DNA from 3 places in the Romboutsia sp. LXY-2 genome. Region 3 is predicted to be linked to each of the others. Evidence: riboswitches for the same ligand, from Rfam matches in the RefSeq annotation. Region 3 holds a riboswitch; each other region holds the start of a gene.
The links. Region 3 has a riboswitch for cyclic di-GMP ahead of ACI48P_RS01140 (hypothetical protein). Riboswitches for the same ligand answer to the same signal wherever they lie in the genome.
Positions count from the first base shown of each region.

Region 1: another riboswitch for cyclic di-GMP. It lies ahead of ACI48P_RS02670 (glycosyl hydrolase family 18 protein); the one in region 3 lies ahead of ACI48P_RS01140 (hypothetical protein).
Region 2: another riboswitch for cyclic di-GMP. It lies ahead of ACI48P_RS17070 (hypothetical protein); the one in region 3 lies ahead of ACI48P_RS01140 (hypothetical protein).

Region 1 is NZ_JBKFGI010000001.1:551,595-554,888, reverse strand. Features, by position in the region: gene ACI48P_RS02680 (DUF2238 domain-containing protein) at 1-242, shown strand, start outside; gene ACI48P_RS02675 (AraC family transcriptional regulator) at 421-1,311, shown strand; cyclic di-GMP riboswitch class I at 1,631-1,713, shown strand; gene ACI48P_RS02670 (glycosyl hydrolase family 18 protein) at 1,924-3,294, shown strand, end outside.
Region 2 is NZ_JBKFGI010000011.1:220,372-223,665, forward strand. Features, by position in the region: gene ACI48P_RS17065 (YHYH domain-containing protein) at 1-87, opposite strand, end outside; gene ACI48P_RS17070 (hypothetical protein) at 275-1,195, opposite strand; cyclic di-GMP riboswitch class I at 1,349-1,432, opposite strand; gene ACI48P_RS17075 (tyrosine-protein phosphatase) at 1,541-2,329, opposite strand; gene ACI48P_RS17080 (hypothetical protein) at 2,486-3,013, opposite strand.
Region 3 is NZ_JBKFGI010000001.1:244,661-247,954, forward strand. Features, by position in the region: gene ACI48P_RS01130 (BMC domain-containing protein) at 73-354, opposite strand; gene ACI48P_RS01135 (BMC domain-containing protein) at 397-693, opposite strand; cyclic di-GMP riboswitch class I at 1,091-1,176, shown strand; gene ACI48P_RS01140 (hypothetical protein) at 1,356-2,906, shown strand; gene ACI48P_RS01145 (ClC family H(+)/Cl(-) exchange transporter) at 3,005-3,294, opposite strand, start outside.

The sequences.
Region 1 (3,294 bases), 310 kb from region 3:
CAGATGTAAAATTAAGTGCAGGGAAATTGTGGCTTTGTGTAGTTTTATTTTTCTTCGCAATAGGAATCTCTTCAATTTGTGAGATAGCAGAGTATTTACTAGATACTTATGCACACATGAAAACACAATCTGGTGGTCTAAAAGATACAATGCAAGACATGATAGATGCGTCTATTGGAGCAATAATAATGATTATTTATTATTATAATAAGTATTTATCAAAAGACCCAACCTTAAGGTGAAAGTAAATAATAGATAATATTATTGAAAATATATACAATATTAAAGTTATCTTGATAAACTCTTGTTTATTAAGATGGCTTTTTTTATACAATTAAATAAACATAGCAATTTAGGAACAATATAACTTCAATTAAGTTGATATACTTTAATTATCACGTGATGAAAGTAGGTGAACAATTGAATTATAGCGAAGTAATGTCAAAATCTATTGAGTTTATTGAAGAAAATATAAATAATGAATTAACTCCGGAGTTGATTTCAAGTAGATGTGGATATTCTACTTTTCATTTTTGTAGAATATTTAATATGTATTATGGTATTACTTTGATGGAATATGTAAAGAAAAGAAAATTATCCTTGGCGGCTATGAAACTATTTGATGGAAATAGAATTATAGATATAGCCTTGGAGTATGGATTTGATACACACAATGGATTTTCGAAAGCATTTAAAAAAGAGTATGGATTTAGCCCAACACAATATATAAAACGCATGGAAGGCTGCTATTCTAATAAAGAATCAATATGTAAACTTGGAGGTTATATTATGAATCCTATTATTGTAAATAAGCCTGCATTTAAAGTTGCAGGGTATGGTATAAAGACAAATATTTCTAATGGAAGTTTTACTAAGGATATTGCTTCATTTTGGAGTAATTACAATGGTGAAAATTTAGAAAGTAAAATGTATGAAATTTTAAAACCAGAAAAACATGGTGAAGTTGGAGTATGCATTCCATCTTGTAACAAAGATGGAGAAGCGACATATCTTTTGGGTGTACTTGTTAATGATTTTAAATCTGTTACAGAAGACATGATTACAATAGAAATCCCAGAAGCAACATATGCGGTCTTTACAACTCCACCAGTGGATACGACTGATGATTTATCTCAAGATGATTTTGCTAAAATAATAAAAGAAACTTGGAAATATATATTTGAAGAGTGGTTTAAAGATAGTGGCTATGTTTTTGATGAAGAAAAGATAGACTTTGAATTTTATGATGAAAGATGTCACCATAGAAAAGATACTGTTATGGATATTTATGTTCCTATATTAGAAAGATAGATTTACAATTGTATTAAAATTTCAAGTTAAAGAGTGCTAGAAATAGTGCTCTTTTAGTGTCCAATAAAACATATGATTTCACAAGTTGTAATGAAAATTATTGTTGAATCTATGTAATACCAATAAAATAAGGTTTTGAGCGTAAAATATTTTAAGCAACAGACGAAGAGGAAAGGTTTATTTATAAATAACTCTTTTTGCATATTAGTAAATTATAGCTAAAGTTATTATAATACTGTGACGTACATAATGTATATACATTTCGTTGGATGTACAGGTGAATGTATATACAATTAAATGGAAGATTATTAATAAATAAAATTTAATAGGGCAAAATTAACGAAAGTTAGTGACGCAAAGCTATAGGGGCTAAGGAAAAATCTATGCCAGCCAGTTGCCAAAGAGTATTTATATATTTTTTGTAGGCTTTATTTATGCAAAAGTTATTATCTTAACATGTTTTACCAAAACATATTGAAATACTTATCAAATAGGCACCTCTATTAAATTTAGTTTATACCTAAAACATTTTTGCACCGCAAAATGCCAGGTGATTTGCGGATGTAGTAGCTCAAATGTAGTAAATTTTTATTTGAAATTATAGGAGGTATTATGAAACTAAAAAAATTAAGTAAAATCATGTCATTAGCAACATTACTTACAATGATAGTGACACCACTTAACGCTTCAGCACTAAAATCAGGTGATTTTGAAACTACTCAAGTAAATCAAAAGAATGAAGACTTAGAAAGAAAAATAGTTGGGTATTTTCCAGAGTGGGCTTATAAAAGCAAAGAGCACAACTATTTTAATGTAACAGATTTACAATGGGATTCTTTAACTCATATTCAATATTCTTTTGCTATGGTAGACTCACAAACAAATAAGATATCATTTGGTGATAAATTTGCAGCATTAGAAGAAAATTTTGAAGGTATGGATTTAACTTATAACGGAGAAAAAATAGAATTAGATGAAAGTTTACCATACAAAGGTCATTTTAATCTTTTACAACAGATGAAGAAAAAATATCCAGATGTTCAATTATTAATGTCTGTTGGGGGATGGGCAGGCTCAAAAGGATTCTACACAATGATGGATACTGATGAGGGAATAGATACTTTTGTTCAATCATGTGTAGACTTTGTAAGACAGTATGGTTTTGATGGGGTAGATATAGACTTTGAGTTCCCTTCATCAACTAGTCAATCTGGTAACCCTGACGACTTTGAGGTTTCTGAGCCAAGAAGAAAAACTATAAATGCAAGATATAACATAATGATGAAAAAGCTTAACCAAGCTTTAGATAAAGCAGCGGCTGAAGATAATACAGAATATCTTTTAACAGCAGCTGTAAGTGCGTCATCATGGGTATTAGGTGGAGTAGAATCAAATGAATATGCAAAAGAATTAGATTTCTTAAGTATAATGTCATATGATTATCACGGTGGATGGAATGAGTTTGTTGAAAATCAAGCTAATATATATCCAGACCCAGCAGATAGAGAAACAATGAATATGATAAGGCCAGTTCTTGGTATGGACTGGTCATACAAGTATTATAGAGGGGTATTACCTCCAGAAAAAATATTAATGGGTGTACCATATTACACAAGAGGATGGGAAAATGTTCAAGGTGGAAATGGAAACGGACTTCATGGTTCAAGTAAAACACCAGCAACAGGAAAGTATAACATATGGGGAGATTTAGATGCAAATGGTAAGCAAATACCTGCAGGAGCAAATCCATTATGGCATGTACTAAACTTAATGGAACAAGATCCAAATCTAAAAGTTCATTGGGATGAAGTGGGTAAAGTACCATATATATGGCAAAATAATGAAAAAGTATTCTTAACTTTTGAAAATGAGCAATCGATAGATGAAAGATTAAAGTATATAGAAGAGAAGAATCTTGGTGGAGCTTTAATTTGGGTTATGGATGGAGATTATGGACCAAATCCTAATTATGTAGAAGGCTCA
Region 2 (3,294 bases), on a different contig from region 3:
GTGTGCATCTACTACTGAGATGTTCATTATTAAACATAATGAAATTGCACCGATTACTTTTGCAAATTTGTTTCTTTTTATAATCATTTCTTTCTCCCTTTTTGCTGATAATTCTAATTGTTGATAATGTAAAAGTAATTTTCTTTGTCTATTCTACCACTTTTATTTGTCGATATTTGTAATATTATGTTTGAATTGTATTTTTTTGAATGTTAATTTTCTAACCATTAATAAGTAAAAAAAATAAACTCTATTTCTAGAGTTTATTTATATATTATCCAAATTTTAATGAAAGATCTTCTTTTCTCTTAAGCTTAGACTTTACATAAACACTAGCTGTTAATAACCCAACTACTAATAACACTGCTCCAGTTAATCTAAACTTACCTATTAATCCCTTTATTACAACTCCTATAACCGTACCTAAGTAAGGCACATTTACAGCTACATTTTCATACACTCCAGTTATAGAGCCCACAGTACCTATTATAATCATAAGAAGTCCTGAAGCTATCATAGCTGCTCCCATCCATGCAAACTTTCTTTTCTTTCTTCTCTTCCAAATAGGGAAGTATAATCCACAAAGAACAAATACAGCCACTATTAATGCTATTATCACTAATCCACTATCCAATATATTTGCATACTTAGACATCTTTATTATTCCTAGTGAATCAGCTAAAGTTTTGTTATCTATAATTGCTAATTTATCTTCAATATCATTTAATATCTCTTGTTTTACCACAGTTACATCTAATTTTTCAAAATCATTGTTATAATAATTTGCTCTTACAATATCTTTATATTCATCAGATTCTACATACTCATTTAAACTTTCTTCTACTCTAGATTCATAAACTGACATATTTATTGGAGGCACTTTTTTCATTTCGTTTTTTATGTATCCCACAGCAGAGAATATATCATTATTTACTACCTCTTCTACATCACTTTTACTAATAACATCATCAAAAATACCCTTAGGTAAGTTATTGTCAGCTACGTACTTATTAATTTCTATTTCTATATCCTCATAGATTTCACTGTATATCTTATTCTCTTCAAATGCTTTTGTATATGTTGTTGGATTTAACACTTCCAATTTGAATAATATAGCAGCAAAAGTCAGCACTAGTACTATTGTTAAAGTTATACTAATTATAATTGCTTTAATGTTTTTAATATTATCTTTCACACTATTCTCCTTAATATTTTTATAGGCTCTCCCTTTAGAAGTCTATAATCCTATAACATGTTTTTAAGCGTAAAAAAACTACCTTATATAAAGGTAGCTGCCATCAAAACAAACACTTATCAAATAAGTGTTACTTCAATAAGATTATCTCTTATCGGCAGCTGGCTAGCATAGTATATTACCTTAGCCCCTTTAGCTTTGCGTCCTTGGATTTCTCTAAGTTTGCCTATTTAATTTTATAACAAATTAATTATATATTAAAACTGTTTAAAAGTATATATGTTTTTGCAGCTTTTGTAGAAAAATGTAGAATAAAATTATATTTAATATTAAATACTAAAATAATTAACTACTTTTCTTAAAAAACTTTGAGAAAAAGGACTTCTTCTTTTTAATGTCTTCTTCTTCTACCACTATTTCTACTTCTTCGTTATTTATGACTCTACTTGGATTTTCTATAAATAATCTTTGTGCTTTTTTCTCTCCATACTCTTCACATACATAATCATATGCCTCTCTTATCATAGGTCTTCTTCTTTCAGGCCCATGTGCATCTGTACCTACAAAGTGTACTATACTATTTTTTAATAAAAGCTCAGTTATTCTATGAGCTTCACTACTACCTTTACCTAGCACACTAGAAGCATTTATTTGTATAAGTGCCCCTTCTTTTATTGCCTCAGTTAATAAGCTTGGATTTTGTTGAATATCATTATATCTTTCTACATGAGCAAGTATAGGCACATAACCTCTTATCTTAAACTCATAGACCACTTCGCTTAATTTCTTAGGAAAATTAGTAGGTGAAAACTCTACAAGGACATATCTACTGTTGTTTAAAGTATAAAACTCTTTTTTCTCAATACACTCTAAAAAACTATCATCAAAATATAATTCGTTACCTATTATAACTTCGACATCTATTCCATTTTCTTTAATGATTTTATTAAAATTTTCTACTTCTACTAATAGCTCCTCCCCTTTAGTATATTTAAATTGAGGATGATAATGCGAAGTATTTACTATCTTTTTTATTCCTTCGCTTTCTGCTATTTTTAACATTGAAAGTGCATCCTCTAAAGTCTTCGCTCCATCATCTACACCTGGCACTATATGACAATGTATATCTATCATGTCTTTACTCCCCCTGTCTAATAATAATGATTTTATTATAGCATAAATTTAATATTATAATACATTTTAAACCTAAAATACGACAAAATAAAACAGCCGACTCTATTCTATAAGAGTCAACTGTTAAAACATAGTCCCTATTTATATTTTTTACCTTTATTGTTGTGGAGTCGGCTCTGGTGTTGGTACTGGATCCGGCGTTGGTGTAGGGTCTGGTGTTGGTGTTGGATCCGGAGTAGGTGTAGGATCTGGTGTTGGATCCGGTGTTGGTGTAGGATCTGGTGTTGGATCCGGTGTTGGTGTTGGTGTCGGCTCTGGATCCGGTGTCGGAGTTGGATTTGGTGTAGGGTTTGGTGATGGATTTGGCGTCGGTGTAGGGTTTGGCGTTGGTCTTTGATTCGGTCTCTCATTTTGCTCTGGCCTTACCACTTCATTGCTCTCATCGTCATCATTTACTGATTCTGTATCTACTTCTACTTCTTCCTCCGGTGTCGCTTCTTCCTCAGTTACCTCTACTTCTTCTTTTTCTTCTTCTACTTTAGGTTCTTCCTCTAATACATGAGCTGGAGGACTCTTGTAGTTATCCGCTGATGCTAAGCTACCCTGGCTTGTACAAAATCCTGCTGTAGCTAAAGCCGTTACTAGTACCCCTCCTACTATTATCTTTTGTTCTTGTTTTTTCATATCTTACCCCTCAACTACTATATATTTATAATCATTTCCTTAGTATTATTTTATCATAAAATGAAAATATATACATTTATTAGATGTATATATTTTCCTACAAAAAATTATTTATCTTCTATTATTAATCCCCTATGTCTTAATAAGGCACAAATGATATATTAATAACTAATATTTTGACAATGCTTTATACACCAAGTTCCCATCAATAAACGTATACAACACCTTAGCATCTGTATCTAATCCAAGCCTACCTTTATAGATGTAAATAAAAAACGACT
Region 3 (3,294 bases):
CTATATATATCATTTACTCAATGGACTTTACTAATTATGCATGGCGTACTTAACTTTATTGTCTATTATTAATTAAACGTTATATTGAGTTATTATTGAATCAATTTCATTGTGTGGTCTTGCTATTACGTGAGTAGATATTATTGTTCCGATTCTCTTAGCTGCATCAACACCTGTGTCTACAGCTACTTTAACAGCTCCTACATCTCCTCTAACAAGTACTGTTATCATACCTGAGCCAACGTTTTCGTACCCTACTAATGTAACATCAGCAGCCTTAGCCATAGCATCTGCTGCTTCTATAGCAGTTACTAAGCCTACTGTTTCTATCATACCTAATGCTTCTTGTCTCATTTTTGCCTCCTTAATTCTTTTACTTCCTAATCAGCTTGTATATTATAATAAGTGTTTATCTAATGAAGATTTCATACATTCAATTTTTTCTATTTCATCATGAGGACGAGCTATTACGTGTGAAGATATTACCTCGCCAACTCTTGTAGCTGCACTTGTTCCTGCATCTATTGCAGCTTTTACAGCTCCTACATCTCCTCGTATCATTACTGTTACCATACCTGAACCTATAGTCTCGTATCCAATCAACGAAACGTTTGCAGACTTAACCATAGCATCTGCTGCTTCTACAGCCGCTACTAACCCTCTAGTTTCTATCATTCCTAGTGCATCTCTCATAGGGGTACCTCCTTATTATTATTTTATTCTTACAAGTTTATTGTATAAAAATATTGATATGAATTCTTTTAATATCTATACCTTTTCTTGTACATTATCGACATTTTTTGTAGAAAATTGTATTTTTATTACTATTTTATTAGTTATATTTATATATAAAATAAAATTAGCTCCTAGACATATGCTAGGAGCTTTTAGTATTATTTTATTTAATTCCTTTATACTGCTCTTTATTATCAGCTTCTTATTTTTAAACTTTTCTACATTTTTAATAACAAACTCATAATCATATTAATGATTTAGTTTTAAAATTATTAAATATTCAAATATAATTTCTGGTAAATTATAGATTTATTATAAAATATATGTTATTCTATTTTTTAAATCGAGGTAAAATTTGATTCAATGGTAAACCTAGGGAAACCTAGGGGCACAAAGCTAAAGGGACTAAGGTTTTATAAACTATGTTAGCCAGTTGCCAAAGAATATACATATTCTTTGTAAAAATTTAATACTCTTTTAACTGACTTTAATTTTATAGCAATTATAATTATATCAAAGAAATATTTATGATACCTAAAAGAGTTGAAATTAGAGGCTTTAAATTTGTTTTATAACTGTACGTTTCTTTAATAAAATTAATATTAAAGGAGAAAGTTAAAATGAACAAAAGATTTTTTAGTTTAGCAGTAGCTGCAGCATTGATTGTTACTAATGTATCAATATCGTCTGCAAATGGAGTTGATGGTAATGTAGAAGTACCAACGTTAGAGGTATCTAGTGAACAAAAATCAGGAGCTAGTTTAGTATCAAAGCAAAGTAGCGTTAAATACTCTGACTTCTTAAAAGATGGTGGAGGATGGCAATGGGTAAATTTAGAACTTAAAGGTGCTAAATTTACTACTAAAGATTATTCTAAGCTAGGACCTGCAATAACTCAAAACTATGATGTACAGACTCAATTAATAGCACCTTCTGATGGAGTTAATTTTGAGTTTGGAGTATATGAGCCAAATCCAGGTATAGAATATATTGATACTTGGGAAATAACAATAGACTCGTCTGTACTTGATATAGACCATGATTTAACTGTAAAAATACCAGTTGTAAATGATTTAGGTGTAGCTGAAACACCTAAGATAGTAGCTAGTAGAACAAGTGTAACTAAAGATGAATTACTAAATGGATTTGATTTAACTTTAGAAACTACTGCTGGAGCTAGATTTAATACATCTTGTACTGCATATGCACCAAGAGTAAGTATTATAAAAACAGCAAATATGTACTTAGAAGTATTACCGTACTGTGATTCTATATCACCTTACAAAATAAAATTCTTTATAAAAGCATCAAATGGTGTTCCATATTATAGAGATGCATTAGAATTCAGAATAGAAGGAGATGCAACAAACTCTAACGTACCAATGATGGTTAAATTAGACATTAAATCAGATGTAAATCAATCTGACTTAGATAAATTAAAAAATATGATAAAAAATGCTCCAGATGTAACTTTAAATGAGTATACTCAAGAAAGTTATGTTAATTTCCAAAGAACTATAAGAGAAGCAACTAGAATTGCATACTCAAGTAACCCTGGTCAAGCGGAAGTTAAGGAGATGATAAATAAATTAGCTGATGCTATAGATAAATTAGAAAAAATAGAAAAACTAGATGAAGTAGTAAATATAGAAGATGAATCTTTAAGAAATGCAATAAAAAATTCTTTAGGATTAAAAAGTGATCTTATAACTGTAGGAGATATGAAAAAAGTTAAGTCGTTAAACTTTGAAGATGATATGTACCTACAAAACTTAAGTGGTATAGAATCTGCAACAAACTTAGAAAGTTTAAATATAAACTACAATGAGGTAACAGATCTATCTCCACTAAAGAACTTAACTAACTTAAAGGATGTAACTGGACTTGAAAATTATGTTATGGCTAAAGAGGTAGCTAAACCTAGCAAAGATAACTTCTTTGAATTAGACTATACAGCTATAGATTTAGATGGGAATATAATAAAGCCTTCAAAAGTAGTATTATATCCAAATCAAAATCCACAAGAGTTAAAATTAGAAGATATATTAGTTGATGGAAAGATAAAGATAGATGCAGATTTAGTAAGTGGTATGGGCTCAGTAGATGTTATATATGAAAGTGGTTATAACAACTTTAGCTTATATTCATTCCATTTCTTAGATAATAAATAATATAAATTACAAATAATATAGATAACAAAAAGGAGTAGATTTTTCTACTCCTTTTAATATACATATATTTTATATACATATATCTATAATCAAGTTATTTAACTCTCTGCCAACCTACTTACCTTTTCTAATATTTCAGAAGAACTGCTTTGATCTGTCATAACAGTCAAATAATCTCCTGCTATTATCTCTGTTGATCCTTTTGGTAATATCTCTTTATTACCTCTAATAATAGCAACAACTAGGCAGTTTTTAGGCCATGAAATATCTTTTATACACTTACCATCTATTTCACTGTTCATATGAACTGCAGCCTCTAAAAGAGTCTTCTTGCTACTACCATCATATTTATTAGTACCTTTACTTAACAATCTTTCTAATAAACTTT